4 regions of the Musicola paradisiaca NCPPB 2511 genome follow, and region 2 is predicted to be linked to each of the others. Evidence: predicted binding sites of a transcription regulator. Region 2 holds the regulator's gene; each other region holds the start of a gene.
The links. The regulator CRP, encoded in region 2, controls carbon source genes, mostly activating them, when cyclic AMP is high. The targets are predictions, from matches to a motif close to ATGTGANNNNNNTCACAT.
Positions count from the first base shown of each region.

Region 1: a site for CRP is predicted at 4,189-4,206, ahead of cdd (cytidine deaminase). Genes of this name have one in related genera too.
Region 3: a site for CRP is predicted at 5,656-5,673, ahead of aaeR (HTH-type transcriptional activator AaeR). Genes of this name have one in related genera too.
Region 4: a site for CRP is predicted at 2,878-2,895, ahead of idnD (L-idonate 5-dehydrogenase). Genes of this name have one in related genera too.

Region 1 covers NZ_CM001857.1:2,843,624-2,851,384, reverse strand. Annotated here, with positions in the region: gene moeA (molybdopterin molybdotransferase MoeA) at 1-860, opposite strand, end outside; gene DPA2511_RS12605 (NAD-dependent malic enzyme) at 1,180-2,877, opposite strand; gene cdd (cytidine deaminase) at 3,243-4,127, opposite strand; gene DPA2511_RS12595 (CidB/LrgB family autolysis modulator) at 4,390-5,085, opposite strand; gene DPA2511_RS12590 (CidA/LrgA family protein) at 5,075-5,491, opposite strand; gene DPA2511_RS12585 (glycoside hydrolase family 3 protein) at 5,758-7,701, opposite strand.
Region 2 covers NZ_CM001857.1:407,341-415,101, forward strand. Annotated here, with positions in the region: gene DPA2511_RS01845 (hypothetical protein) at 1-379, shown strand, start outside; gene DPA2511_RS01850 (DUF2589 domain-containing protein) at 391-948, shown strand; gene DPA2511_RS01855 (hypothetical protein) at 945-1,187, shown strand; gene DPA2511_RS01860 (hypothetical protein) at 1,187-2,011, shown strand; gene DPA2511_RS22315 (hypothetical protein) at 2,195-2,509, shown strand; gene DPA2511_RS01875 (aminodeoxychorismate synthase component II) at 2,946-3,524, shown strand; gene argD (bifunctional acetylornithine/succinyldiaminopimelate transaminase) at 3,646-4,866, shown strand; gene crp (cAMP-activated global transcriptional regulator CRP) at 4,935-5,567, opposite strand; gene DPA2511_RS01890 (OsmC family protein) at 5,883-6,290, shown strand; gene DPA2511_RS01895 (phosphoribulokinase) at 6,343-7,212, opposite strand; gene DPA2511_RS01900 (YheU family protein) at 7,330-7,566, opposite strand; gene DPA2511_RS01905 (hydrolase) at 7,568-7,761, opposite strand, start outside.
Region 3 covers NZ_CM001857.1:4,222,253-4,230,013, reverse strand. Annotated here, with positions in the region: partial or broken gene yhdP (AsmA2 domain-containing protein YhdP) at 1-3,153, shown strand, start outside; gene tldD (metalloprotease TldD) at 3,201-4,646, shown strand; gene aaeR (HTH-type transcriptional activator AaeR) at 4,694-5,638, opposite strand; gene DPA2511_RS23590 (hypothetical protein) at 5,905-6,066, opposite strand; gene aaeX (p-hydroxybenzoic acid efflux pump operon protein AaeX) at 6,061-6,264, shown strand; gene aaeA (p-hydroxybenzoic acid efflux pump subunit AaeA) at 6,270-7,217, shown strand; gene aaeB (p-hydroxybenzoic acid efflux pump subunit AaeB) at 7,231-7,761, shown strand, end outside.
Region 4 covers NZ_CM001857.1:245,543-253,303, reverse strand. Annotated here, with positions in the region: gene DPA2511_RS01170 (gluconate:H+ symporter) at 1-890, opposite strand, end outside; gene idnO (gluconate 5-dehydrogenase) at 983-1,747, opposite strand; gene idnD (L-idonate 5-dehydrogenase) at 1,773-2,804, opposite strand; gene DPA2511_RS01155 (M20 peptidase aminoacylase family protein) at 3,755-4,912, opposite strand; gene DPA2511_RS01150 (amino acid ABC transporter ATP-binding protein) at 4,991-5,752, opposite strand; gene DPA2511_RS01145 (amino acid ABC transporter permease) at 5,762-6,433, opposite strand; gene DPA2511_RS01140 (amino acid ABC transporter substrate-binding protein) at 6,497-7,264, opposite strand; gene DPA2511_RS01135 (GNAT family N-acetyltransferase) at 7,265-7,761, opposite strand, start outside.

The DNA of each region.
Region 1 (7,761 bases), 2.2 Mb from region 2:
TTGCCGAAAGCGAACGGTTTTCCGGGTTTGATCGCCAGTTTCCAGAAATGAATATCGCCCAGTTCATCCAGCATCTGTTTGGTGTAATCCGCTTCGCCGACGGAAACGCCGCCGGTGCTGATGACGACGTCGGCGACAGCGGCGGCATCCTTAAACGCCTGACGCAGCGCGGTAGGGTCATCGCGCACGATCCCCAAATCCACCACCTCGTAACCCAACTGCGACAACATCAAGCGGATGGCGAAACGGTTAGTGTCGTAAATTTGCCCGTCCTGCAACGGTTCGCCGACCACCTGCAGTTCATCACCGGTGGAAAACAGCGCCACACGCAGGCGTCGTATCACTGCCAACTGCGCCAGCCCCAGCGACGCCAGCAACGGCAGTTCGGCGCTGCCGAGACGAACACCGGCTGGAAACACCTGCGCGCCTTGTTGAATGTCCTCGCCGAGGCGACGGATATTTTGGCCCGGCTTCACCTCGTGGGTAATGCGGATATGACCGTTACTGTCTGCGGCGGTGTGTTCTTGCATCACGACAGCATCCGCTCCCGGTGGGATCGGCGCGCCGGTCATGATGCGGATACAGGTACCGACAGGCCACTCGCCGGCAAAGGGAATACCGGCAAACGCCTTCCCGGCGACAGGCATCGGTTCGCCGCGCCAATCGCTGTGGCGAATAGCGTAGCCGTCCATCGCCGAATTATCGAAGGGGGGAACATTCACCGGGGACGTGACCGGCACGGCGGTAATACGGCCTGCCGCTTGTGAAAGCGCCACCGTTTCAGCCGCAGTAAGAGGGGAAACCTGCGCCTGCATTTTTTGCAGCGCCTGTTCCAGAGAAAGTAAGCCTGAAGTATCCATAACCGCTCCGTGATGTGATTCGGCTATACCTGTCATACGCAAGTCGCCGGTGTGTCGGCGGCATGATTCGGCTCATCGGTGGGGCTGGCGCGTGCGGCTGAGGCATTGCATCGTTCAACACACAGGCGTGCGGCCCGGCCGCTCGAATGATTAAGGGTATGTACGGCATAGCACAATCGAATATGCCTGTAATGGTGTCGCATTATGGCAGAAATCGCCCCTGGGGAGAACGCGACAGGAGATATCTGTGAGGGGAGTCGGCGCGGGTGAATAAAAAAAGCGCGGACGTTGCCGCGCTTCAAGAACCGAACAATCGTGATTAGAACGAGGTGCGTTTGTACTGGCGATACTGCGGGTGCCAGAAGTTATGGGCAATCCCCTTGTGCAGCGCGTCTTCGGAGGTCAGTTCCGCCACGCCGGCCAATTGCGCCGCTTTGCCGACTTCCAGCGCGATGCGTTTGGAGACATCGTGGATCGTGCCGAGATCCGGCAGCAGAGCGCCTTCGCCATCCGCCGCCAGCGGAGAGCAGTCGGCCAGCGCGCGGCTGGCGGCCATCAGCATGCTGTCGGTAATGCGCTTAGCGCCCGATGCCAGCACACCCAGACCGATACCCGGGAAAATGTAGGAGTTGTTGCACTGTGCGATCGGGTACACGCGGTCTTTGTATTTCACCGGGGGGAAGGGGCTGCCGCTGGCGACCAGCGCGGCGCCGTCGGTCCAGCGGATAACGTCTTCCGGACGCGCTTCGACGCGAGAGGTCGGGTTGGACAGCGGCATCACGATCGGACGCGGGCAGTTACGGTGCATTTCACGGATGATCTCTTCCGTAAACAGACCCGGCTGGCCGGATACGCCGATCAGAATGGTCGGTTTGGCGTTGCGAATCACATCCATCAGTGAAATAGCGTCGCTGTTCACGTCCCATTTGCTGAGTTTTTCGCTCTTCTGTACCAGTTGGCTCTGGAAATCGAGCAGGTTCGGCAGCTTGTCGGTCAGCAGCCCAAAACGATCCACCATGAATACGCGGGCGCGGGCTTCTTCATCGCTCAGTCCTTCGGACTTCATCTGGGCGATGATCTGTTCGGCGATGCCGCAACCGGCGGAGCCGGCGCCCAGGAAGGTAACGGTCTGGTCGCGCAGTTGGCTGCCGGCGGCGCGGCTGGCGGCGATCAAACTCCCCAGCGCCACGGCGGCGGTTCCCTGAATATCATCGTTGAAGCTGCAAATGTCGTCGCGATAGCGCTTCAGCAACGGCATGGCGTTGCTCTGGGCGAAATCTTCGAACTGCAACAGAACGTTCGGCCAACGGCGTTTAACCGCTTGGATGAAATCATCGACGAACTCGTCGTATTCCTCGCCGGTGATACGCGGATGATGCCAACCCATGTAAAGCGGGTCGTTCAGTCGCTGCGGGTTGTTGGTACCGACATCCAGCACCACCGGCAGCGTATAGGCCGGGCTGATCCCGCCGCACGCGGTGTACAGGGACAACTTACCGATAGGAATGCCCATACCGCCGATACCCTGGTCGCCCAGGCCAAGGATACGTTCGCCGTCAGTCACCACAATGACTTTTACATTCTGTTTAGTGGCGTTCTGCAGCATGTCGTCGATGTGTTCGCGGTTCGGGTAGGAAATGAACAGACCACGCGCACGGCGGTAGATATCAGAAAAGTTTTCGCACGCGGCGCCGACTGTCGGCGTGTAGATGATGGGCATCATCTCGCTCAGGTGGTTGGCCAGCAGGCGGTAAAACAGGGTTTCGTTGGTGTCCTGGATATTGCGCAGATAGACATGTTTTTCCATGTCGTTCTTAAATGACTCATATTGACGCCAGGCGCGTTCTGCCTGCTCTTCAATGGTCTCTACTGCTTTGGGCAACAGGCCATGAAGGTTGAAGTGGTCGCGTTCTTCGTCACTGAAGGCGCTGCCTTTGTTCAGCAGGGGGAATTCGAGCAAAATGGGACCGGCGTAAGGGATATAGAGTGGACGTTTACTTTCGTATTCCAATTCCATGATTTTTTAACTCTTTTAGGTAGCGGAAACCTGTTGGCGAACCAACGCCGTGTATCGGTAGCGCGGATCTTAAAGTACCCAGCTGATATGTACAGGAAATGTTAATTAAAATAATTACACATGACTTGCATATAACGAAAATGTGGAAGGAGTCACAAATACTGCCCATTTCCGGCGGTTTAGCGGCAGGTTGACGGATGAACAACGGCGATCGCCACCTTGTGGCGTCGTTATCTCGGGCGATGGTCGTCGGCCTCTCCTGCTTGCGCACGGCGCAGGGTGAACACGGCGGTAGGTCTGGCCAAATGGCCGATTGGCAGGCGTCAACCCGAGGTGTTGACCGCGGGCTGACGGGAAAGGCGACGTTACTCCGCCAGAACATGGCGGGTGTCCTGACACCCCAACATAGCAAGCAGTGATTGCGTGGCGCTCCACTGACTGATGGCGGCGCGGCGTGGTTCCACCAGCACGGCCCGTTGTATTGCGTCATGGGATTCGCCGGACAAATTCATCAGATTGAGTGCGGACTGCAATGGCGGCAGGCTGGGATTAAACGCTGCGTTTTCTGCGTAACGCCCGGTATAGATACCGCGCTCGCCCTGTAAGGCCACGCCGCTGAACGCCTGGCTATAAGGGGCGTGGCTGCGATTGGCGGCATCGAGCGCAGCAGCGGTCAGCGCATCGGATTCCGGCAGCGTCATGCCACGATCTACGTTATCCATCAGCAGGGTGCTGATGTTCAGATCGCGTGGGCCGAACGCATCGGGCAAATAATGGCCAAGGCGGGCCGGCGAACGGCCTGGAAGGCAAATGTTCAGCGTCGATGCGCTGTTGAGTTCGTTCATGAACTGACGGCAATGCCCGCACGGCGTGTAGTTGACGGTGACGCTCCGTAACGCGGTTTCATTCCTCAGCCAGGCGTGGGCTACCGCGCTTTGTTCGGCGTGCACGGTTTGTTGCAACGGCGCGCCGGAGAACTCCATATTGGCGCCCCAGTACAATGCGCCGCTGTCCCCGAGCGCCACAGCGCCGACCTTGAAGGCGGAAATTGGCGTCAACGCACACGCCGCCGCCAAAGGGAGCAGCGCGAACGCCAGCGCATCAACGGTGATCCGGCACTGGCCGCAGAGATGGTTGACTTCGGCTGCGGTCAGCATGGCGGAAAAATCATCCCGCGCCAGCATCGGCGCCAATGCAGACTGTAACGGTGCAGACAGATGGGTGAATGCGCTCTGGAAACGTGCTTGCATGAGAACCCTCTTGGATGGTGACGACTGTGATACGAATGGTAGAAAGCGATCACGCTGTTATGTGTGATTTTTATCACTTTTTAAATGAAATGAGTGAAATGCAGAGAAGAAATGTGTGAGGCATTCCAGTTTTGTGCATCCATTCGTCGCCCCTCGCACCTGTATTCCAACCGGCATCTGGCGTGCGGCATCGATAATTCGGCGAACGCCATCGATAAGGCGTGTGGAAACGCCGCTTGCGGGGGCGCTCCACGGCGGAGCATCAACCGAATAGCCGCATCAGCACCGGGAACAGGAAGGGGGCAATCAACGATGTCATGATGCCGCAGATAACCAACGCCAGAGAACTGAACGCGCCTTCCTGGTAATCCACTTCGACACACCGCGAAGTACCGAGGGCGTGCGACGCGGTGCCCATCGCCAGGCCGCGCGCGGCGGCGGTGCGAATATTCACCCGATTAAACAGCGTATGGCCCAGTACGGCGCCGAGAATACCGACGAAAACCACGCAGACTGCGCTGATGGCGGGAATGCCGCCGATGGTGCTGGCGACGGCCATGGCGATCGGCGTGGTGACGGATTTGGGCAGCACCGACGCGGCGATTTCGCGGGTGGCGCCCAACCACAGTGCAATGGCCGTACCAGACACGATCGCCGCTACGCTACCGATAAAACATACGCTGATAATCGATTTCCAGCGGGCATGGATCTGGTGCAACTGTTCGTACAGTGGAAACGCCAACGCCACCACCGCCGGTTGCAGCAGGCTGTTGAGCACACTGCTGCCGGCGAAATAGTGCGCGTAGGGAATGTGCAGCATCAGCAGGATGGCGATGATCACCAGCATGGACATCAGCAGCGGATTGAACAACGGCATTTTCAGTGTCATGGCGAGCCGGCGCGCGGCGAAAAACACCACCAGCGTCAACGGCAGCGACCACCCGATATTATTCAGCATGGTTGCTTCCTCCCGGTTTGGCGGATGTGTCAGGAATACGGCGATCGCGTTGCATCATCTGGGTCGTATGGCCGACCACAAGCATGACGATGATGGTGCTGAACAAGCAGGACACCACAATCGGGCCGAACTGACTGAGTAGCAGATCGTAGTAGTTCATCACGCCCACGCCGATGGGGACGAACAGCAGCGCCATATAGCGGATAAACAGATTGCAGCCGGGTTTGACCCAACGGGCCGGCAGGATCTGCGAGGCCAACAGAGCGAACAGTATCAACATGCCGATAATGCTGCCGGGGATGGTAATGGGCAGCAGCGCGGATACCGCGTTGCCGGCAAAAAGACAGAGAGAGATCAGCGCGAAAGCGCGCAAATACTGCCAGCAAAGGATGAATGCATTACCCATAGGACGGAAACTCCTGATTGAGCGAAGGGGAAGTATGATAACGCTACTCCTGTAGGTGTGCTACGCATCACAAAATACTTTCAGCGGATTCATGCAGGCGTCCAGTGCGTACTGGCGTGCGAACGGTGCGCATGGGTTCGGCTCGGTAGGGCCAAGCACGTTCGGGCGGTATTTTCTGGGTCTGCCGTTGTCTGCCGGTTATCGGGAGGCACGGCTAAGCGGGGCCTCGTGCGGAGACCCCGGGGGAAGCCGTTACGGAAACCGCATCAGCGCGGCAGCCCGAACCCGAACGGGAACAAGGGGGCGGCACTGTCGTGGGGAAGATCCGAACGCTGTTTCAGCACCGCCTGCATGGAGGATGGCAGCTCGAATGGCAACCTGGCGGTATAGTCCGCAGAAGACGACAACCGCTGTAGCAATACCGCGTCGCTAACACCGAAATTGGCGACCAGCGCCTGGGTCTTGTTCACCACATTCGCCAGGACGGCGGGCCGCTCCAGATACAGGGTGACGACGGTAGGCACGCGGGCGCTGGCGCGCACGATAGCCTGATAGTCGGGATTATCCGCGCTGAAGGCTAGCGAACCTTCGTGGTGTCGGCTGCCGAAAAAGTAGTTTTTATGCGGCTGCTCGTAGGGCGTGCGGGTGCGGATCAGCGCGATGTCGGCCTCTTCCAGCCGCGTGGCCGGTATGAAGCCGGCATTTTTCACCGCCGCCGGGTCGATGCCGTAGACCCACAACCGGCTCCCCGGACGCAGCGGCAGCAACTGTTTGTTCTGCAATAGCACCAGTGCCTGCGCCTGGGCATTATTAGCCAGTTGCTGCGATTGCGGATTGCCGACCACGTTTCCCGCCTGTTCTGCCTTAACGAACGGCCGTTCGAACAGCCCGGTCTGGAATTTCTGTTGCAGGATCCGGGTGACGGACGCATCCAGCCGGGATTCCCGCAAACGGCCTTCCCGCACCGCTTTGACCAACATGGCTGAATCCGTGACGCCGCCGAATTGATCGATGCCGGCGTTGACCGCTTTGATAAAGCGTTCATAGGACGTCAGATGCTCCACGCCCCAGGGCATGCCGCGCGGCACCGGTTTTTCGCCCGGCCCGACGCCGGTGACGCAATCACCCTTGCAATCATTGGTAATCAGCCAGTCGCTGAGGATCACACCGTCAAAACCGTATTGGTCGCGCAGCAGGTCGGTAAGCAGAAACTTATTGAAACCGGCGCCGACCGGTTCGATAGGCACGCCGCGCCAGGTGGCGCCGCGCAGGATGGAGTAGGTGGGCATGATGCCTGCGGCGTGGGCGGCGAAGGCGCCGGTAAACGGCTCGATGTGGGATTGCAACCCATCTTTACCGTAACGGGCGTATTTGCCGTAGGCGTTGTGGCTGTCCCAGCCGTCTTGCGCCGCGCCATAGCCGACCCAATGTTTGACCACCGCAATGACGCTGCCATCGTTAAGGCCGCCGGTGCCGTTTTGCATGCCGGCGACGTAGCCGTGCACCATTTTTTTCGTCAGGGCCGGGTCTTCGCCGAAGGTACCGTCAATGCGCGGCCAGCGCGGCTCCGTGGCGAGATCCGCCTGCGGCGACAGCGCTTCGGTAATCCCGACGGCGCGGTATTCCTGCCGGACGATATCGGCGAAACGTCTCACCAGCGTCTCATCGCCGATGGCGGCGAGCCCGAGTGTTTCCGGCCATTTGCTGAATTTACCCGCGGCGCTGCTGGCGCCGGCCAGCGACTGAAAGGCATTGCGCGGGTCGCTGCTGATGGTGATGGGGATCCCCAGCCGGGTGGCTTCCGCCAACTGCTGTAATGCGTTGTTTTCGTCCGCCATCTGCGCCGGGTTGTCGCCGGAAAGGCGGGTGATAAAGCTGTTGATGTGGAGATCGGCGATCAGCGCGCGGGCGCTCTGCCGGTCATAATGCGCGCCGGCGCCGATGACGCTCCCGGCGGTCGGCGCCGAACCGTGCATCATCACGCCGGCTTTTTCCGCCAGCGTCATGCGGGATACCAGATCGGCGGTACGCACCGCCGCCGGCAGACGCCAGTCTTCATACGGGTTGAGTTTGCCATCCCGGTTGAGATCCCTGAACTGCAAGCCATCAACACTGATCAGTCTGATATCGCGGGTCTCCAATACCGCCTGTTGGACGGCGGATGCCAGCGGGGAAAACAGCAAAGGCAGCGCGGCGCTTAGCGCCAACACCGTTGGGGGTACGACATATCGTGGGTAAGCGTGTCATTGTTATCGTTCTCATGGTCAGAG
Region 2 (7,761 bases):
TAACGAAGCGCAGCTGGTGGACGAGGAAGGGCATTTTCAGTCCGATAAGGCGGCGCCGCTGCTGGTTGACCGTTTCGTGCAGATAGCGACCCAGGATCTGGAGCTGTCGGAAAGCCTGCGACTGGTGATGCCGGAGCTGCGCAACGAACTGAAGCAGGTGACGGATCGCGAGCTGGATGAGCTGGAAAACTCGGTGCGTTTTCTGATGGAGTGCAGCGAAGATTTCAATCTGGAAGTAGAAGTTTGTGCTGATCGTTTACGTGAGCGTCCGGTGAATACGTTGTCGACATTGAAGTTAAAAGGCGGTTTCAAAAACTATGTCTGGACGCAGAGTCATCAGCAGGATGGCACCCTGGTGCAGAAACTGGTGCATGAATAAGGAGTGGATGTATGTCAAAACAAGACTCCATCGAGTTCTACGAACTGATTGGCGCCCCGCTGCTTGGGTTTGTTCAGGCAGAACATCAGGCGGCGCAAGCGACGCTGGAAATGGTGGAACAGCTCGGTTTCGAGCACACCAGCGAGGGAAAACGGCTGCGAACCACCGCCTTTTTTACGGAGAAGTGTGGTGCGGACGGCAGGATTGAACGCACGGAGCACCAGATTCCCATTCTGTCGCTGATGCCGATCCCGATGATGCAGACCAAGCATGCCGATCTTGAGTTCGGTATAAAAATCAATGATTTTGAGTTGTCTGCCACCTCTCCCGGCCTGGCCTCGACCGAGGAAGAAAACGGCTTTATGGCGCCCCGGCGTTTGCAGATGAAAGCCTCGCTGGGGCGTATGGACGCGGGAGACGGCGGACAGCACCGCGGCGCCCAGATGGATATGCGCATCAAGCTGACAATCCAGCCGGGGGATTTTCCTAACGGTATCAGCCGGTTGTTACGGCTGATGGATGAGGCGGGCTATAGCCGCCCGTTGCCGGAAGGGGAGAATAAAGCATGAGTCGGAAACAATTTATCGACGCGGGCTCCATCGCCTGCCCAGGGTGTCAGCACCCGATCGCGGTACATTGGCAATTGCTGCAACAGGGCGTCAACCCGCGCTGCGCGCATTGCGGGCTGACGCTGGAACTCGATCGAGCCAGTTCCGCCGACGCGCTGGATGCGGCGGAGCAGTTGAATACTCGCCTCGACGATGCAGAGCGGCGGCGTCTGGCTGCGATGCCTCCCGGGAGGCGCTGATGTTCCGCGCGGATTTCTATGGGTTGAAGGGCATGCCGCCCTCGGTGTTGAACCGGCAGACCCTGGTGGAACAGCGACTGCAACAATGCTGGAAGGTGATTCGTCCGGCGTTGAAAGTGCGGCTTGAACAGGCGTTTTTTGAGCATCCTGAACAGTATGACGGTAGCTGGTGGTGGCAGGGTTACGGTTGCAACGACCACTGGGGGCGCTGGTATCAACAGACACTGAGTCTCTGGGTGCTCTGGCGGTCGCTGTGCCACGGCGGCAAACGCCAGCCGCGCTGGCCAGCGGATATCCTCGTCGACCTGCCGGAACTGGAACAGGAAGCGGGAGATCTCTGGTTTCAGTGGGCTTGTCAGTTTGCCGGTTCCCCGGTATACCCCGATGCACAGCAAGTTGTCGCGGCGTTGCAGCAGTGGTTGCGGCGCTTCGAGCTGCTCCGGCAGGTGGAGCTGGACGTTTCATTGCAGCCCTCGCTGGCGGATGGCGACCGGCTGGGGCTGGATACCATGCAGCGGCACTGGCCTATGTTGTGTCAGGCCGCCGCACAGCATTGCTGGTTGCCGTTGCGGGTATTTCCCGACGGCAAGCCCTGGCAAAGCCTGGCATTGTTGCTGGTCGCGCAATCGGACGCACTGCGATTGGAATGTCATGACCCGATGCAGCAACGGACAGTATGGCTGTATCAGGAGCAGCAACGATTCTGGTTGACGTCGGACAGGGGACCATTGAGGGTGCACAGTTTCTATCCGCTGGCGGCTGCGCGTCCGGCCCTGAAGCCTTCATTCTGGCTACGCTGCCGTCACCGTCTGCATCTGCGTTGAGCCGCACTCGACGACGGATAGGATTTTCTACGCCTGACGGCTGAGAATTCATGGATGATGGCACCGTTATTTTGGCGGTAAAACACCCGGTTTTCGCCAATCCAGCCGAAGAATACCGCGGCAGTATATGACCACCTGAGCGAATTTGACTTCAGGTATAATTCAATCTATTCAGGAGGTTATATGACTATGCCATCTCTCGAAATGCCCAAGGTTCTGGCGTTTGTCGCCGGCGTTGGTTCATCCAATCGTACTACTGCCGGTGCGCAGCAGGTGCGGGTTAGTTTCCCCCAGCCGCTGGCCGCTGGCGTGACGCCGGTGGTGGCGGTGACGCCGTTGCAGGGCTCCGAGTATGCGCCGGGCAGTATTCCGGACACCTTCGCGCTGACGATCACTGGCATCAACAATACGGGATTTACCGTCAATATCTGGCGCGTGGATAACGGCGGCAAAGGCTGGGGGCAGAATCTGCGCCTGTCTTGCCTGATCAGCGCCTGAAGTCGTGAGGCAAACATAGCGATAAGTTGAATGATGACGGGGAGAGCTTTGTAGCGATATTCCCGGTACCGGGCCACCGCCATGGTGCTGCCCGGTCGATCCCGCCAGGCTATTCTATTGCCCAGGGTGACGCCCTAAATCTTCACGCACGGCGTGTACGCCTCGGTTTACTCGCTGCACTCATTCGTTCCGTTGGCGCGAACATGACCCTGTCCGTTGAACAGGCGTTGTATGTTGTCTTCGCACCGTTCTCGTCCAAACTGATGCAGGCAAATGACGTTTATGGCGCAACGGAGGGTTCCGGTAAGGTGAAATCCGCCCCGTCTGGTCGACACGTTTCCGCCACCCCCGCTATACTCCTATCCCGTGACGGGCATCGTACGGTAACGGGAGTTACCGCATTGATTTACATAAATAATATCCACAGGTTAATACGATGAGCCTTTTGATTATCGATAACTACGACTCCTTTACCTATAACCTCTACCAATATTTTTGCGAGCTGGGCGCGCAGGTAACGGTTATGCGTAATGACGAATTGACGCTGGCGGATATTGAGCGTTTGGCGCCGCAGCGGCTGGTGATCTCGCCCGGCCCTTGTACGCCGGACGACGCCGGGATTTCGCTGGCTGCCATCCGTCACTTTGCCGGCAAACTGCCGATTCTGGGGGTATGCCTTGGTCATCAGGCGTTAGGGCAAGCGTTTGGCGCTCAGGTGATCCGGGCCCGGCAGGTAATGCACGGCAAAACATCGGCGATTCGTCATTCCGGACAAGGGGTGTTTCTCGGGCTGGAAAATCCGTTGACGGTGACTCGCTATCACTCGCTGATTCTGGCATCTGAAACGTTGCCGGCCTGTTTTGACGTGACCGCCTGGACGGAACGGGATGGGCGACCGGATGAAATCATGGGTATTCGCCACCGAGCGTTGCCGTTGGAAGGTGTACAGTTTCATCCGGAGAGTATTCTTAGCCGACAGGGGCATCAGTTGTTGAAAAATTTCATGAATTTATAAACGGATAGTGAATAGCGTCGACGGGCGAGCGGATTTATCGATTGCGCTCGTGTGATTTTTTATGCATATTTATTGACTATATTTTCATGTTGGACAATGGGATATCATCACGGGGCAGCAGATGGCGACAGAAAAATCAGCAGTAACGCGGGAAACATACGACAAGGTCATTCTTCCGATTTATGCGCCCGCGCAGTTCGTGCCGGTGAAGGGTAAAGGGAGCCGTGTCTGGGATCAGCAGGGCAAAGAATACATCGATTTTTCCGGCGGTATTGCCGTTACCGCGCTGGGACATTGTCATCCGGCGCTGGTTGAGGCGTTGAAAACGCAGGGCGAAACCCTGTGGCACACCAGCAACGTGTTTACCAACGAGCCGGCTTTGCGTCTGGCTTCCAAGCTGATTGCCGCCACGTTCGCCGACCGGGTGTTTTTTGCCAACTCGGGGGCGGAAGCCAATGAAGCGGCGTTCAAACTGGCTCGTCATTACGCCATCGAGCGCCATAGTCCGTATAAAACCAAGATCATCGCTTTCTATCAGGCGTTTCATGGCCGGACGCTGTTCACGGTTTCAGTAGGCGGGCAGGCCAAGTACGCCGACGGCTTCGGGCCGAAACCGGCGGATATCATCCATGTGCCTTTCAATGATCTGGCGGCGGTGAAGGCGGTGATGGACGATCATACCTGTGCCGTGGTGTTGGAACCGATCCAGGGCGAGGGCGGTATTACGCCGGCGACGCCGGAATTCCTCACCGGTGTGCGTGAATTGTGCGACCAGTACAACGCGCTGCTGGTGTTCGACGAAGTGCAGTGCGGCATGGGCCGCAGCGGCAAGCTGTTCTCCTACATGCATTACGGCGTGAGGCCGGATATCCTGACCACCGCCAAGGCGTTGGGCGGCGGTTTCCCCATCAGCGCTTGCCTGACCACCGAGGAAGTGGCGTCCGTCATGAGCGTCGGTTTGCACGGCACCACCTACGGCGGCAACCCGCTGGCCTGCGCGGTGGCGGAAGCGGCGCTGGATGTGATCAATACGCCGGAAGTGCTGTCTGGGGTGGAAGCTCGTCATGAACGTTTTGCGGCGGCGTTGCACCGTATCAATGAGCGGTTTGGCATTTTTGATGAAGTCCGCGGTATGGGGCTGTTGATTGGCGCACAACTCAAGAAAGCGTGGCATGGTCGTGCGCGCGATTTCCTGTCGGCGTCGGCCGAACTGGGGTTAATGATTCTGGTCGCCGGGCCGGATGTGATTCGCTTTGTGCCGTCGCTGGTGATTGAACTGGACGATATCGATCAAGGCATGGCGCTGTTCGAACAGGCGGTCGCGAAGGTTGTGGAGCAATAAGTTCGTCTGTTGCTGAAAATAAAAGAGCGTGCCGCAGCACGCTCTTTTTGATCCGGCGTCGCAATGACTCAGCGTGTACCGTACACCACAATGGTTTTGCCGTGCGCGGAAATCAGATTCTGGTCTTCCAGCATCTTCAGAATACGGCCGACGGTTTCACGAGAACATCCGACGATCTGACCGATTTCCTGACGGGTAATCTTGATCTGCATGCCGTCAGGATGCGTCATGGCATCGGGTTGCTTGGCCAGGTTTAACAGTGTTTGGGCGATGCGGCCCGTTACATCAAGAAACGCCAGATTTCCCACTTTCTGGGACGTGACTTGTAGACGGCGCGCCATCTGTGAAGACAGACGCATAAGAATATCGGGGTTGACCTGAATCAGCTGGCGGAATTTCTTGTAGGAAATTTCGGCGACTTCACAGGCGGTTTTGGCCCGAACCCAGGCGCTACGTTCCTGACCTTCTTCAAACAGGCCGAGTTCACCAATGAAATCTCCCTGGTTGAGATAGGACAGGATCATTTCCTTACCTTCTTCATCCTTGATCAGCACGGCGACCGAGCCTTTCACGATGTAGTAAAGCGTCTCTGCTTTTTCACCCTGGTGAATAAGCGTGCTCTTCGATGGGTATTTGTGAATATGGCAATGAGAAAGGAACCATTCGAGAGTCGGGTCTGTTTGCGGTTTGCCGAGAACCATTCGCTGTTATCCTCTGTTGTAATTCACTGCGCAAATCACAGGGCTCAGAGTTCCCTGTACGGCGTGATAACATAGTTATATTTAAATTCCACTCAGGCGGAATGACGTCAGGGAATATACTGAGGCTGTCTATCGGGTGACGTCATAATCAGGATGTGTCTGGTAGAGGCTCACACACCGGATTATTTCCCCGTTTTTAACACAGGTTGTGTGTAGTGTCTCGTGTTGTCTCGCTTCAGCATGATTAAACTCTGATTTTAGTCGGGTTTATACATAAGCGATGTAATTTTTAAAAAATAGTTGAGGGTCAATGTTATGCAGGCGCGGGTGAAGTGGGTTGAAGGGTTAACGTTTCTTGGCGAGTCCGCCTCCGGGCATCAGGTGTTGATGGATGGAAACGCCGGAGACAAAGCGCCGAGTCCGATGGAAATGGTGCTGATGGCGGCGGGTGGATGCAGCGCCGTCGACGTGGTATCCATCTTGCAGAAAGGGCGTCAGGATGTCGCGGATTGCGAAGTACGATTAACGTCGGAGCGCCGCGAAGAAGCGCCGCGTATGTTCACCACGATTAATTTGCATTTCATTGTGAAAGGGCGCGGCTTGACCGACAAAGCAGTTGAGCGCGCCGTCGCGCTGTCGGCGGAAAAATATTGTTCCGTCGCGCTGATGTTGGGAAAAACGGTACATATCACTCACAGCCATGAAGTCGTCGAACTGGAATGACCCGGTCGGTTGCACATCATGCGCGGCGGTTGTACGGCTGCCGCGCCACGCTTTAACCGATGTTATCGCCCGCCAGTAGCCGCTGTACCAGCGGCGTCATAATCAGCTCCATCGCCAGCCCCATTTTCCCTCCCGGCACCACGAGCGTATTGATGTGCGAAATAAACGAACCTTGCAGCATGGCCAGCAAGTAGGGGTAGTCGATGTTGCTCATCCCCTGAAAGTGGATCACGACAAAACTTTCATCCATGGATGGAACGGATTTGGCGGCAAACGGATTGGAGGTATCGACTGTCGGGACGCGCTGGAAGTTGATGTGCGTGCGTGAAAACTGCGGGGTGATATAGGTGATGTAGTCCTCCATCGAGCGAACCACCGAATCCATCACCGCTTCGCGTGAGTGGCCGCGGTCGTTGATATCCCGTACCAGTTTCTGCATCCACTCCAGGTTGACGATCGGCACCACGCCGACCAGTAAGTCCACATGCTGGGCGACGTTATGGGATTCCGTCACGACGCCGCCGTGCAGCCCCTCGTAAAACAGAATATCCGTGGGTTCCGGCATCGGTTCCCAGGGGGTGAATGTTCCCGGTACCTGCTTGTAGGGAATGGCTTCGTCGTAGGTGTGGAGATATTTGCGGGTTTTACCGCTGCCGCTGCGACCATAGTCGATAAACGCCTGTTCCAGCAAACTGAAATCATTGGCTTCCGGGCCGAAGTAGCTGATGTGCCTGCCCAGATCCCGCGCTTTACGGATCGCCATGTCCATTTCCGGACGGGTATAACGGTGATAGCTGTCACCGTCGACCTGCGCGGCGCGGATATTGAGCTGCTGGAAAATTTTATGAAACGCCAGGCTGGTGGTGGTAGTGCCGGCGCCGCTGGAGCCGGTTACTGCAATAATCGGGTGTTGATGCGACATGATGCAAACTCCGGTCGGTCAGGCGGCGCGGGTCGTGATCGACCATAACGCAATATCCTTATTGTTATCATGTTTGTTCCGGCCTGACACGCCAATTTACGTTTTCCAGCGGGCGTGTCAGCCGTCGTGAATCACGCCGCTGCGCAAGGCGTTACGCGGCATGATGTTGACGGTTTCATGCAGTTCGGACCAGACCAGCACCACCTCGCCGCGTTGCAGTTGCAGGTGTACGTCTTCCACCTTTTCCGCCAGCGAGCGTTCATGTTCGCCGTAGTCGGTGCCTTCCCGCAGTACGAATGATTCAATCAAATTTTCCAGCGTGTCGGGCGCCAGCGCCTGCCAGGGAATGATCATTTTATTGCTCCAGATAAGGGGTGAACCAATCGGGGATGCGATGTTCCAGCCACATTTCAGGGTGGCGCCATGATCCGCTGACAAAGCCGACATGCCCGCCATGCTCTGTCAGTTGGTATTCGACGCAGGGCGGTAACTGCGAGGGATCGGGAATGACTTCAGGCGTCATAAAAGGATCGTCCTTTGCCTGGATGA
Region 3 (7,761 bases), 820 kb from region 2:
TCAGCCGTTGGGTGCGCAATAACACCGGCCTGGAAAGCGCCGATTTCAGCCTGGCGGCCTGGTTGAACGTGCGGGAAGGGGATATTCATGGCGGCGATCTGCTATTACAGGAAGGCAGCGCCAGCTGGCGGGATGGCGCGACGCCGCATCGTCTGGACTATCAACCGCATGACGGTGCATGCCAGCCGTTATCAGAATGGCTGGATGCTGGATATCCCCGCGTTGAATATGGCGACGGACGGCGCGCGCTGGCCAGCGGGCAAGCTTGCCGCCCTGTGGCTGCCAGCGGATACCCAATTGTTGGGGCCGGATCGCGAGCCTGAACTGCGTATTCGCGGCAGTCAGCTGGATCTGGAGCGGGTATCGCCGTTGCTGCCGCTGCTGGCGACGACCACGCCGGCGCTGAAGGCGCGCTGGGATGCGTTGCAGCCTCGCGGGCGCATCACCGCGCTGGCGTTGGATATTCCATTGCAGCGCATGACGCAGACCCGTTTTCTGGTCAATTGGCGGGACGCGGGTTGGAAGAACTGGCAGTCGCTGCCCGGCGGTGAGCACGTTTCCGGTTCCGCCCGCGGCAGCATGGCGCGCGGGCAGATTGCCGTCGATTTACGCCAGAGTACCTTGCCGTATCAGGGGATGTTCCGGGCGCCGCTGGAGATCCGTCAGGCGGGGGGCACGCTGAACTGGAGCGTGAACGAGCAGGGCTGGGATCTGTGGGCGAACGGGCTGGATGTGCAGGCGCGCTCCTTGTGGGTCAACGGCGATTTCCATTACCACCAGCCTGCGCAGGGCGAGCCTCGGCTGGATATCCTGGCGGGGATTCGCCTGCAGGACGCCGCCGATGCCTGGCGTTATTACCCGGAACCGTTCATGGGCAAAGCGTTGGTGGACTACCTCTCTACGGCGCTGAAATCCGGCTATGTCGATAATGCGACACTGGTTTTTGCGGGTAATCCGCATGATTTCCCCTTTGAGCATCAGGAAGGGCAATTTCAGGTATGGGTGCCGTTGGAACGGGCGAACTTTGAATTCGAGCCCGGTTGGCCTGCGCTGGATCCACTGAATATTACCCTGAATTTTATGAATAACGGCCTGTGGATGCAGGCGCCCAGCGTCGGGCTGGGCAATGTGGAAGGGCGCGATATCAACGCCGTGATTGCCGATTACAGCAAAGAGAAGCTGGTGATTGATGGCCAGCTACGCGGCGATGGTAAAGAAGTGAGCGATTACTTTGTTCATACGCCGCTGAAGGGCTCATTGGGCAATGCGCTGTCGCAGGTGCAAATCGGCGGCGAGGTGCTTGGCGATCTGCATCTGGATATTCCGTTGAACGGTGGTCGGGTACGTGCCGGCGGTAATGTTGTTTTGGGCAATAACAGTCTGTATATCAAACCGTTGGATGTCCTGTTGCAATCAGTAGCGGGGCAGTTTCATTACGATAACGGCAATCTGGTCAGCCAAACGCTGAAGGCGCGTTGGCTGGAGCAACCATTAACGTTCACTTTTTCTACCCAGGAACAGGAAAAAGCGTTTCTGGTGAATGTCGGCCTGCTGGGGCGTTGGCAGCCTTCGCAACTACCGGGATTACCGAGCCAAGTTGCGACGGCGCTGAAGGGGAATGCCGGCTGGCAGAGTGCGGTTCAGGTAACGCTGCCTTACCGCGGCATCGCCAGTTACGATGTCAGCGTGCAGGCTGATTTGAAGGAAGTAAGCAGTCACTTACCGTCTCCGTTGAACAAGGCCGAGGGTGAGGCCATGACATTGCAGGCCAACGCCAAAGGCGATGTGCGCAGCTTTGAGTTGTCGGGATCATTGGGTAAGCACCAGCGTTTCAACAGCCGTTGGTTGTTGCGGGACAACACCGTCACGCTGGAGCGGGCCGCCTGGCAGCAGGGCGGCAAAACACCGTCGTTGCCGGATGATTCATCGCTGACATTGACGTTGCCCGCGCTGGACGGCGAACGTTGGCTGGCTTTATTGCCGGGCATGCGCAGCACGCTGGCGCCGCAGGTGGCTTCCAGCCATTTCCGCCTGCCGGATCGCGTGACGCTGAGCTCATCGCAGCTAAAAGTGCTGGGGCAGCAGTGGCATGACGTGGTGCTTACCAGCCGGGCTCAGGATAACGGCAACGACATTTCGGTGGTCGGCCGCGAGCTTGACGGCCGGTTGTTTATTCCACCCAGCGGCGAATGGCGCGGCGACCTGCGTTACCTGTACTACAATCCGCAATGGCAGGGCGATGATGCCACCAACCCGGTCGCATTGGCTGAGAAGAAATCGCCGCTGAACGATCCCAGCATTCGTTTCGAAGACCTGCCTGCGCTGCGGTTCAGCTGTGCGGAGTGTTGGGTGATGGGGCTGAACGTCGGGAAAGTGAAAGGAAGCCTGCTGCCGGAGAAAAACCGGCTGTTGCTGAGTGGCGGCGTGGTGGACAGCGGCAAAGCGAAACTGACGCTGGAAGGCAGTTGGCAGGAGAATGGCGAAGGTACCCGAACCGCGCTCAAGGGACGGTTGTCCGGGGATAGCCTGACGAAGAATTCCGAATGGCTGGGCGTGGGCAGCCCGCTGCGGGCCGGCGCTTTTACCATCGATTATGATCTGTACTGGCACGGTTCTCCCTGGGCGCCGGATATTCCCAGCCTGAGCGGTATTCTGAAAACCGATATCGGCAAGGGTGAAATCGTCAACGTCGGTGCCGGACAAGCGGGGCAATTGTTGCGGCTGATCAGCTTCGATGCGCTGCTGCGTAAGATGCAGTTCGATTTCAGCGATACGTTTGGCAAAGGGTTCTATTTTGATTCTGTTCGCAGTACCGCCTGGATCAAAGACGGCATACTACATACCGACAACCTGCTGGTGGACGGCCTTGAGGCGGATATCGCCATGAAGGGAGACATCGATCTGGTGAAACGTCAGATCACCATGGACGCGGTGGTGGCGCCGGAAATTTCTGCGACGGTCGGTGTGGCGACGGCGTTTGTGGTGAATCCAGTGGTGGGGGCTGCCGTGTTTGCCGCCAGCAAGGTGTTGGCTCCGTTATGGAACAAAATTTCCCTGATCCGCTACCAGATTTCCGGTAGTGTGGATCAACCCAAAATTCAGGAAGTGGTGCGGGAAGCGCAGAAAGCGAAGAGCGCGGAAGCGGCGAAATAATCGCGCTGCCCGTTATCCGATCACAGTGACAAGAAGAGTGGCGAGCTATGAGTCTGACGTTTGTCAGTGAGCAATTACTTACATCAAATAAGCTGGGCCATCAGGATCTCCAGGCCATCCTTGAAACCTTAAGCGAACGCCGTATCGATTACGCCGATCTCTACTTCCAGTCGAGCTACCACGAGTCGTGGGTGCTGGAAGATCGCATCATCAAGGACGGTTCCTGGCATATCGATCAGGGGGTGGGGATCCGTGCCGTCAGCGGCGAGAAAACCGGGTTTGCGTATGCGGATCAAATCTCCCTCGAAGCATTGCGGCAGAGCGCCCTGGCGGCGCGCAGCATTGTGCGCGAGCAGGGTGACGGACGAATCAAAACCTTGGGGGAAGTTGCCCATCGCGGCCTGTATCCGGCGCTCAATCCGTTGGATAGCCTGACGCGCGAAGATAAGATCGCGTTGTTGCAACGGGTGGATGCGACTGCGCGCGCTGCGGATGCTCGGGTGCAGGAAGTGACTGCCAGCCTGACCGGCGTGTATGAACTGGTGCTGGTGGCCGCCACCGACGGTACGCTGGCGGCGGATGTTCGCCCGCTGGTGCGGTTGTCGGTCAGCGTGTTGGTGGAACAGGATGGCCGTCGCGAACGCGGCTCCAGCGGCGGCGGCGCTCGTACCGGTTACGACTTTTTCTGGCAGTTGTCGGAAGGGGAAGCGCGGGCGGATGCCTGGGCCAAAGAAGCGGTGCGTATGGCGCTGGTCAATCTCTCCGCCGTCGCCGCGCCGGCTGGCACTATGCCGGTGGTTTTGGGCGCCGGCTGGCCCGGTGTGCTGTTGCATGAAGCGGTGGGGCACGGCCTGGAGGGCGATTTCAACCGTCGCGGCACGTCGGTGTTCAGCGGCCAGCTCGGCCAACAGGTCGCTTCCGAACGGTGCACCGTGGTGGATGACGGCACGCTGGCGGATCGGCGTGGTTCCCTGGCGATGGATGACGAAGGCGTCCCTGGGCAGTACAACGTGCTGATCGAAAACGGCATTCTTAAAGGGTATATGCAGGATAAGTTGAACGCCCGGCTGATGGGCGTGGCGCCGACCGGTAACGGCCGACGCGAGTCTTACGCCCATCTGCCGATGCCGCGGATGACCAACACGTATATGCTGGCGGGTAAATCGACGCCGGAAGAGATTATCGCCAGCGTGGAATACGGGTTGTATGCGCCGAACTTCGGCGGCGGCCAGGTGGATATCACCTCCGGCAAGTTCGTCTTTTCTACTTCGGAAGCCTATCTGATTGAAAACGGCCGGGTCACGACGCCGGTCAAAGGGGCGACGCTGATCGGCTCTGGCATTGAAGCCATGCAGCAGATTTCCATGGTCGGCAATGATCTGGCGCTCGACAAAGGCGTGGGCGTGTGCGGCAAAGAAGGCCAGAGCGTGCCGGTTGGCGTGGGCCAGCCAACGCTGAAGCTGGACAGCTTGACGGTCGGCGGCACCGCCTGAGTGATTCAGCGTTATTTGTTCTGTTCAGGCCGCGGATGCGGCCTGATTTATTTCTGCGGCGCGTCATCCGGCGCAGCGTCCTGCCGGTAGCCTTGGTAAATCAGCGCTACCTTGCGGAAATATTCGGTCAGGTAGTCGATGCAGATTTGCACTTTCAGCGGCAGATTGTCCCGGCGGGTGTAGAGCGCGTATACCGGGCGAGGATCGGAGTGATACCGGGGAAACAGGATTTCCATGTCGCCGCGTCGGATATCTTCCAGCACCCACATCAGCGGGACATACGCGATCCCCGCCCCGCCTTGCAGCCAGCGGATCAGGGTTTGCGGATCATTGGTGACGAAACGCCCCTGCGGAGTGATCCGGGTGGTGATACCTTCCGGTGCGATCAGTTCGAATTCGCTATCCGGGCGCACGCTGTATTCCAGCCAGGACAGGTTTCCTATGTCGGATGGTTTTTCCGGCGTGCCGTGCACTGCGAGATAACGTTTAGTGGCGCATACCACCATCGGCATGGAGCCTAGCCGGGTGGAAAACAGGCTGGAATCCTGTAGCGCGCCGACCCGGATGACAATGTCCAGCCCATCGGCGATCAGATCAGGCGCCGGGATACCACACACCAGATTGACTGAGAGCCCGGGATATTGTCTTAGGAGATCGGTGGTCATGACGGAAAGGACGTTTTGCGCCATGGTGGAGGAGCTGCCGATGCGTAGTGTACCGATCAGCGTATTGTTGAAAGCGTATAGCTGCTCGTGGACTTCGTTGGCTTCGTGCAGCATGCGACGACAGCCGTAGTAATAAATCTTCCCCGCCTCGGTCAAACCGATGCTGCGTGTGCTGCGGTTGAGCAGTTTTACCTGCAACTCGTCTTCCAGCCGAGTAATGGTCTGGCTGACGGCGGAAACACTCATTCCCAATTGTCGTGCTGTGGCGGTAAAGGTTCCGAACTCCACCACTTTGGCGAACACGGACATGCTCTTTAGTCGTTCCATTATTAACTCTGGCTTAAAAGTGATTTAGATCACAGTGCGTAGATAACATCATAATAAAGCACCATAATATAGGCGCTTTAACCGGGGTGGTGCGCTATTACAGCCGAACTTCCCCGTTGTTATTGTATTTTTAGACTAAAAAACGCTGATTTAACATCGCGCTTCTCAACCATTAAATCAACGCCTGCAATCGCTATTGTTCAGTCAAGACGCGCATCACACAGAATGGGTACCGAACGTTGTTCCCGCTCAGTCTGCATGGTTTGTCAGCTTGATGTGTCCTCCCTCTGTCGGTAGCCATACCGATGGCGGCGATGTTCTGCCTTTGTCCCCTGGCGGCGCGCGATCGGCGGCGTGGTGTTATCCACGCGCTGATTCACGCTGCTGCTGAACAGATAGCCGGTCAGGTAAGGAAAAAGAGGATGCATTCACTCCCGGTCATGGTGCTGTTCGGCCTGTCATTCCCGCCGATCTTTTTTGTGCTGCTGGTGTCGCTGACGCTGTTCTTCATCTGCATTCGCCTGCTGCATTCCTCCGGTATCTACGAATGGGTTTGGCACCCGGCACTGTTCAATACCTCGCTGTTCTGTTGCCTGTTTTACCTGCTGTTTCACCTGGGAGTGTAAGTGCCATGAGAGCCTCTGTTTTAAACATCATCACAAAAAAACTGAGCCGTGTTGCGATGACGCTCATTGTGGTGGCGGCGGCCGCTGTGGCGTTGGTCAAAGTCTGGTCGTTCTATACCGAATCCCCCTGGACTCGTGACGCTAAATTTACCGCCGACGTGGTGGCGATTGCGCCGGACGTCAGCGGGTTGTTGACGTCGGTGCGTGTGCAGGATAACCAACCGGTACAACAGGGCGACGTGCTGTTTGTCGTCGATCAACCGCGCTACCAGCAGGCGCTGGAAGAGGCGCAGGCGGATGTCTCCTACTATCAGGCGCTGGCGGAAGAGAAAAAACGCGAATCGACCCGGCGTTTACGGTTGGGCGTACAGGTGATGTCGCGCGAAGAGATCGAACAGTCCGGCAATGCGCTGCAAACCACCCAACATCAGTTGGCCAAAGCCCAGGCGCAACTGGCGCTGGCTAAACTGGATTTGGAACGCACCGTGGTGCGGGCGCCGGCGGATGGCTGGATTACCAACCTGAATGTACACTCCGGCGAATTCATCACCCGTGGTACGACAGCGGTGGCGCTGGTGAAAAAGGATTCCTTCTACCTGCTGGCTTATATGGAAGAGACCAAACTGGCCGGGATCCGGCCCGGCAGCCAGGTGGAAATTACGCCGCTCGGCAGCAACCAGATTCTGCGCGGTACGGTGGACAGCATCTCCGCCGGGATCGCCAATAGCAGCAGCACGGTGGGCAGCAAAGGGCTGGCGACGGTCGATGCCAGTCTGGAATGGGTGCGTCTGGCGCAGCGGGTACCGGTAAAAATCCGTCTGACGCAGCAGTGGGGTGATCGTTACCCGGCGGGAACCACCGCCACCGTTCTGGTGACGGGCGAGCAGACGCCAGAGGTGCAATCGGCGTCGCCATTGCTGCAACTGCTGCATCGGCTGCGCGAGTTCGGTTAACCGGAGCGGTACGATGAACAGTTCCGTTTTCCCCCGGCTGCGTTTTGCCTGCAAGCTGAGTCTGGCCGTGGTGCTGTCGTTGGTGCTGGGGTTCTGGTTTGAAATGGAAACGCCACGCTGGGCGGCGCTGACTGCCGCTATCGTGGCCGCCGGGCCTGCGTTCGTCGCGGGGGGCGATCCGTTTTCCGGCGCAATCCGCCATCGCGGCCTGCTACGTATTCTCGGCACCTTCATCGGTTGTTTTGGCGCGTTAGTGATCATCATGACGACGGTGCGGGCGCCGGTGGTCATGCTGATGCTGTGTTGCCTGTGGGCCGGGGTGTGCGTGTGGATCTCGTCGCTGGTGAAAACGGAAAACTCGTATGTGTTTGCACTGGCGGGGTATACCGCGCTGATCATCATCATCACCAGCCAGAGTTCGCCGCGTGCTATTCCACAATTCGCTATTGAGCGTTGCAGCGAGATTATTTTGGGGATCGTCTGCGTCATTCTGGCGGATTTGGTGTTCTCTCCCCGTTCGGTTAAACAGGATGTCGATCGCGCC
Region 4 (7,761 bases), 160 kb from region 2:
CCGATGGAATCGCTGACGATGTCCATCACCGACGCCATATTCCGCCCACCGCGCAGCCCCAACGTAAAGACAGCCAGCACGATGGCGATAAACAACGCGACCGCCGGATGGCCAATAAACTCAAAGCATTGCCGAACCGCATTCTCTTTTGGCAACAGCATTTCGCAGATCGCCGCAGCAGCCATCAGAATGACGGGGATAATCGCCGCCAGCAGGCTAACGCCAAAACCCGGCATTTCCTCTTCAGTGAAAATTTTCGGGTTAAACAACCCCTTGGGCGGCTCTTTCTCATATTTCTTCAAACACCTGGAAAACACCGGCCCCGCGATAATTACCGTTGGAATGGTAATGATCATCCCATATAGCAGCGTCACGCCCAGATTGGCGTTAAAAATGGTGGCGATGGCGGTCGGCCCTGGGTGGGGCGGCAGAAAACAGTGCGTAACGGACAGTGCGGCGACCATGGGAACGCCAACGTACAACAGCGGGAGTTGCGCCGCCGCCACGATGGTAAACACCAGCGGCAACAGCAGGACAAAACCCACTTCGTAAAACATGGCCAGCCCGACAATCAGGCCGGTAATCACCAGGGCCCATTGAATCCGGCTTTTCCCGAAATGGTGAATAAGGGTTGTCGCAATGCGCTGTGCCGCGCCGGTATCCGAAATTAAACGTCCCAGCATGGCGCCGAAACCCAGAATCATGGATAACCCGCCCAGCGTACCGCCAATCCCGGACTGAATAGAAGACATGACTTTCAGTGGCGCCATACCCTCACCGACGCCGACCAGGGCGGCAACCAGAATTAATGCAATAAAGCCATTTATTTTAAATCCAATCATCAGGATCAATAATAACGCGACCCCTATAGCAATAATGACTAAAGGCATAAGATGTTCCTGTAATAAAGGCAGCGAGAATCTCGCCGCCATAGACACGGTGTATCCGCTAATTCGAATTTATTTATATTTTGTCGGTGGTATTAAACCGCGACCAACATACCGCCGTCGACGAACAATAAATGCCCGTTTACAAAGTTGGATGCGCCGGATGACAGGAAAACCGCCGCGCCGATTAACTCCTCAGGATTGCCCCAACGGGCTGCGGGTGTGCGCTTCGTCAGCCATGCGGTGAATTCCTGATTTTCCACCAACGCCTTGGTCATTTCTGTTTTGAAATAACCCGGAGCAATACCATTCACCTGAATATTGTAACGCGCCAGTTCCACACACATTCCGCGCGTCAGCATTTTTACCGCCCCTTTCGATGCGGCATACGGCGTAATGGTGTCTCGACCCAATTCACTTTGCATGGAGCAAATATTGACGATTTTTCCGGCACGGCGCTCCACCATGTTACGGGCCACCGCCTGCGAAACAAAAAAGACGGCGGACTGATTCACCGCAATCACATCATTCCACTCATTTTCCGGAAATTCAGTAAAAGGATGGCGGCGCTGAATACCCGCGTTATTAATCAGTACATCTATTGCGCCAATATTTTTTTCTATTCCGTCAATGGCTTCATTCACTTCCTGGCAGCGGGTAACGTCAAACGGTGCGGCGTAAGCGCGATACCCTTGCGCCGTTAATTGCGCAACGGCATGTTCCGCACGCTCGGCGGTAATATCATTAACGATAATCTCAGCACCCTGTTCCGCCAATCCTTTAGCCAAAAGGAAACCAATACCCTGGGCCGATCCGGTAATCAAAACTTTTTTATTTTCCAGTGAAAATATATTTTTCATTTTCTGCTCTCTTCACAATATTTATTCAGAAGACCAACTGTACTTTTGCTGCTTTTGATTTATCCGAAGCGAATAACAGTGCCTCTTCGAGATCGGTAAACGTAAATTCCGCACTCAGCAGCGGCAATGGATCGATAATATGGTCGTTCAGCCAGTGCACCGCCGTCGCGAACTCTTCCGTAAAGCGGAATGTGCCAACCAGCTTAATTTCCTTGGCGATCAACATCATCATTGGAAAATCAGGAACCGCGCCACCCATACCGACCTGAACCTGAACGCCTTTGGCACGGGTCACTTCCAGACAGCGCACAATCGATTGGGGATGGCCGGAGACTTCGAACGAAATATCAAAATAACCTTTATCCCGCAGATAATCCGAGAAATCGCCCGATTGGGCATGCACCGTTTGGGTGGCGCCCATGGTAGATGCCAGGGCCAGAGAACGTTCACTAACGTCGGCACAGACAATTTCAGCCGCGCCCATCGCTTTCGCGGCTGCGACCACCAGACAACCAATAGGCCCGACACCGGACACAAACACCCGTTTTCCTTTAATATCGCCGGCCTGATTGACGGCATGAATTGCCACAGCCAATGGTTCGGCAAATACCATCACGCGATCGTCAGCCTGATTGTCAAAAGGAATACACTGTGCCGTATCGACAACTTTATATTGAGTAAAACCACCGTTAACATGCGGAAAATACATAGCGCTGCCGAAAAAGCGCATCGATACGCACTGATTTTCTTCGTGAGCGAGACAATATTTACAATGACCGCAGGGCTTGCTGGGATTAATCGCGACCTTTTGCTGATAACGTAATTCTTTATTATCACTCTGCTCAATAACACCAATAACCTCATGGCCTAAAACCATGGGTTGTTTGACTTCATAATTACCCACTTTCCCTTCGTGATAATAATGAAGATCCGAGCCGCAAATACCGCCGCGGGTTATTTTAACCAGCGTTCCGCTGCCTTGATAATGACACTCCTGATGAATGACATTAACTTTTTTCTTTCCTTCCACCACACAGGATTGCGTACTTTCGACCATGCCGCACCTCATTACCTAATAAAATTACCGGATAAAAAGTAGTAGCTATAAAACGTTAAATTTAAGGTCAAAAGTTTGAAGCGGATCACTTTAATTCATGTTACATAACACATGTTACGCATAACGTGATTTGATCACATCATTGTTACAAAACGCATGTTACAAATAGTGTGATGCGTTATACAGGCGCCGATTTATTACCTGAAACGCGCCCTACTGTGAAACCCTCCCGCCCAGACCTACAGACCATGTAGCATTTGCCGACACTGATCACGGCTTAACCGCCGATATGCATGTTTGCCGGCGGCAACTACAGGTGTTTCATCAATAAAATACGGCCTCAACATAGCCGCCACCTTGGGCGCAAAAAAAAACGCTTGCCCAATCAAAGGCAAGCGCTAATAAAAATCAGGTCTGAAAGACAACTGTTTAAGTGCCCCACTCAACGTTGCGTCCGCAAACCCGGGAAGTCACCTTCACCGGCAGTTGGACGCCAAGGCACCATAAAGGCTCTGCGTCATTCCCAGGTTTATGAAGCCGAAGCAAGCATAGAGAGTGGAATGAGCATCTACACAACAGATAAAGCAGATATCGTGCCAAAAAAACCACACTCAACATAAAAATTAATTTATTGAATTTTAAGCATTTAATTTATTTTTACGGCAACTGGCGACAACGTCGGCCTAAAAATAACGACGGGGTTCACAGAAAGAGTCGCCAATTGGCAACAACTGCATCGATGCGAAATAAAATTCTTTTATATCAGTCAATTAAATGTCTCCGAATGGAGACGTCACATAGCAAGAATTGTCGCCATTAACCAACAAGACATCCTGTCAGTTTTCAGGCCGATAGCAACACGTAGCCATTGCCGTGCCAAGTCAGGCTGGATGAATGACAACGCCGGCGCTGGTTGCCGGCGTTATTGTTATTGCGTCGAATCACGTTGATCAGTGCGCCGACAGTTGCTCCAGCGATAGCTTCGCCAGTTGATACAGATAGTGCGCAGTGGGGAACAGCGCCTGGTCATCCACCCGGAATTTGGGGTGATGCAGCGCATACGGGCCGCCGGAGCCGACCATCATAAAGGTACCCGGCAGTTTCTGCTGGTAGAAAGCGAAGTCCTCGCCAATCGGGCTGGCCTCCACCCGACGCGCGTCAAAACCCTCGTCGCCGGCAACCTGCAATGCAAACTCCACCCAACGCGGCGTATTCACCACCGATGGCGGGCCGGCGTGCCAGATGAATTCGATTTCTGCGCCGAAGGTACTGGCGATGCCGGCCACCACCTGGCGAAAACGCCGCTCAATCAGATCGCGCGCCTCCTGGCTGAAGGTACGCACCGTGCCTTCCACATAGGCGGTATCCGGGATGACGTTCCAGGTACTGCCGCTGTGCACCTGGGTGATGGATACCACCGCGTTGTTATCCGAGGGTACGTTGCGGCTGACGATGGTCTGCACCGCGGTAATCAGTTGGCCGATGATGATGATCGGATCATTACCTTCATGCGGCTTGGCGGCGTGACAGCCTTTGGCGGCAATGTTGATTTCAAAGCGGTCGACTCCCGCCGTCAGCGCACCGTCTTTACCACCGATGACGCCGACCGGCAGCGTCGGATCGTTGTGGATACCGAAAATGGCGGTTGCGCCGTCCAACGCACCGGCCGCAATCACTTCCGGTGCGCCGAGACCGGTTTCTTCCGCCGCCTGAAACAAAATCCGCACTGTGCCTTTCAATTCCGCTTCCGCGCGTTTAAGTAAAATCGCGGCGCCCAGCGCGGCAGAGGAGTGAAAATCATGCCCGCAGGCATGCATCACGCCGGGGTTTTTCGAACTGAATTCGACACCGGACTCTTCTTCAATCGGCAGTGCGTCAATATCGGAGCGCACCACCACCAATGGGCCATCCTGCAAACCACCCACCTCCGCCACCAGACCGGTTTTCAACGGCAGATCCAAAATGCGGATGCCTTCTTTCTCCAGTTCAGCGCGAATCTTCCGCGTGGTTTCAAATTCCTGATTGGACAGCTCCGGGTGCTGATGCAGTTCGTGCCGGAACGCCTGAATATACTGTGCCAACGGCTCATGCTGCGTGTGCACTTTCATGGTAGGTGACTCCTCTTTTCGCCCTGGGATCAGAACCGCCTGGCACCCCAGGCATAGCAGGTGAACAAACGATGCGCGTCAGATATCAAACTCTGACGGTTCTTCTATATTTGTAAGCTGGCGCAGAAAACGGCGGGTCTGCGGATTGTCGGAGAAGCGGATCACCTTCTCTGCCGGCCCTTGCTCCACGATATGCCCATCCGCCATAAAGATAACCCGATCCGCCACTTCTCTGGCAAACTGCATTTCATGCGTCACAATCACCATGGTGGTGGTGTTGGCCGCCAGTTTCTGAATCACTTGCAACACTTCATGAACACGCTCTGGATCCAGTGCAGAAGTGGGTTCATCGAACAGAATCGCCTTCGGATCCACCGCCAATGCCCGTGCGATACTGACGCGCTGCTGTTGCCCGCCGGACAGCGTGATCGGGTACTGATTCGCTTGCGGCAACAGGCCTACCTGCTCCAGCAGCACCAGACCAATCTCCTCCGCGTGCTTTTTCGGTATTTTTTTCACCACGATCAGGGCTTCGGTGATGTTTTCCAGCGCGGTTTTATTCTTGAACAGGTTGTAATTCTGAAACACCATCGCCGTCTGTCGACGCAGTGCATACTCGGCTTTGGTGGTGTAATGACGGGTATCCAGCGTCTGGTCGCCGATAGTAATAGTGCCCGCCTCCGGCTTTTCCAGTAGGTTCAGACAACGCAGTAACGTCGATTTACCGGAACCGGAAGGGCCGATAATGGCGACGACTTCACCTTCTTCGATGTCCAGGCTGATGTCGTTCAGCACGACCTGCTCACCGAACCGCTTAGTCAGGTTTCTTACGCTAATCATGTCGGCTCCTTAACGCTGCCGGGAATGGCTCAGTTTCTTCTCCAGTCGGGTCTGGAACCAGGAATAGGCGATAATCACCAACCAGTAAATCAGCCCCACGACCAGGAAGGTTTCAAAAAAGCGTAGCGATTCCGCAGCAATCATCTTGCCTTCGGCAAACAGCTCGGAAACACCCAGCGCAAACGCCACCGATGTGTCCTTAATCAGTGAAATAAACGTGTTGCCGGTTGCGGGCAATGCATTAAGCATCGCCTGCGGCAACACAATACGGCGGTAAATTTGTACCCGGCTCATCCCTACGGATAATCCGGCCTCAGTCTGCCCGAAATCCACCGACGCCAGCGCGGCGCGAAAAATTTCTGCCATATAGGCAGAGTTCTTCAGGCTAAAACCGATAATCGCCGCCGCCATCGCCGACAGGCCATTCAGCGCCGGAAACAGCTGAGGCAGGCCGAAATAGATGATGAACAGTTGCACCAACGAGGGAATGCCGCGGAACAAGGAGATATACAACTCCACCAGTTTCGCCACCACCAGTAACCGACTTTCGCGGATCAGCGCCAAAATCAACCCCAGTACAATGGCGAACGCCATCGAAACGATCGCCAGCAACGCCGTGGTCGGCAAATACATTAAGACCTGGGGAAATACCTTCAGCAGGTAGGAAAAATCGATATTCATGGATAAGACCTTGAAGCAGGCGCCTGTCGGCGCCTGCGGAGTTAGCGGGCAAAGGCGGGATTATTAGCCCGCAGTGATATCCTCACCAAAATATTTCACAGACAGCGCCTTCAGACGGCCGTCGGTACGCATTTTACTCAGTTCATCGTCAAACTGTTTGCGCAGCGCGTTTCCTTTCTCATCTTTCTGGAACGGGAAGCCGACTTTTTCCACCACCAGCGGACTACCGACCATCTTAAACGGCAGATTACGCTTGTTGATCTCCGCCAGCAGAATCGGGCGGGAGTTGATATAACCGTCCACCCGTTTGGCGAGTGCATCGCTCATCGCACCATCGCGGGTTTCGTAAGTACGAATATTGACGCTGCCGTCGGCAAACGCCTTTTTCAGGTTGTTAACGTGATTGGAACCCAAAACGCCCGCCACGGTTTTCCCTTTCAGATCATCCAGCGTGTTGATGCCGGTATTATCCTTGTGGGTCACAATCTGACTGCCGTAGTAGCTGTAAGGTTGGGAAAAATTGTATTTTTCCTCGCGCGCAGGGGTGATGGCTACCACGTTGGCGATGGTATCGAGTTTTTTGGCTTCCAGTTGGCCCATCAGGCCGCTGAAGTCCGCAGTAACCCACTCAACTTTGTAATTCAAATCCTTAGCGATGGTTTCCGTCACTTCCACATCAAACCCCACCAGCTTGTTGTCCTGTTTGAACGCGCTGGGGTAGCTCTGACCGGTTGCGCCAACGCGCAAAACTTTGTCATCTTTTTGAGAATCACAACCCGCCATCAGTAAAGCAGCTGCGAATGCGAATGCTGATAAGATTATTTTTTTCATTTATATCTCCGCTCTTGGATGTTTCTTTTTCCACTGGTCATAACGTTGCGGGTCGAGCACTTTCTCCATAAAAATAGTCAGGTGTCCTTTACCCAGATCAGCCTGACACACATCCTTAAACCCATAATTTCTGTACATTTCAAGCAGCCAGGGATGGTTTTTCGCGGTTCCCAGCGATACGGCCGGCGCCTTCAACTGCTCGAGCAGAATGTCTTGCTCCAGCCAGTCCAGCATTTGACGGCCCAGCCCCTGCTGTTTGAAATCAGGGTGTGTGGCGAACCACCCGATATGCGGCAATCCAAACGGCCCCGGCTCCGGCCCCCACGGGTAACGGATCGAACACGAAGAGGCGAAGCGCCCCTCTTTTTCCATCACGTACACGCCGTTATGCTGAATATGAAACCGGATCCGCTCAATGTCCGCGTAAGCGGCATCAAACTTGATGCCCATCTCGCGCACAGGCGCATAAGCCGCCAATGCCAGCTCAAGAAACGCCT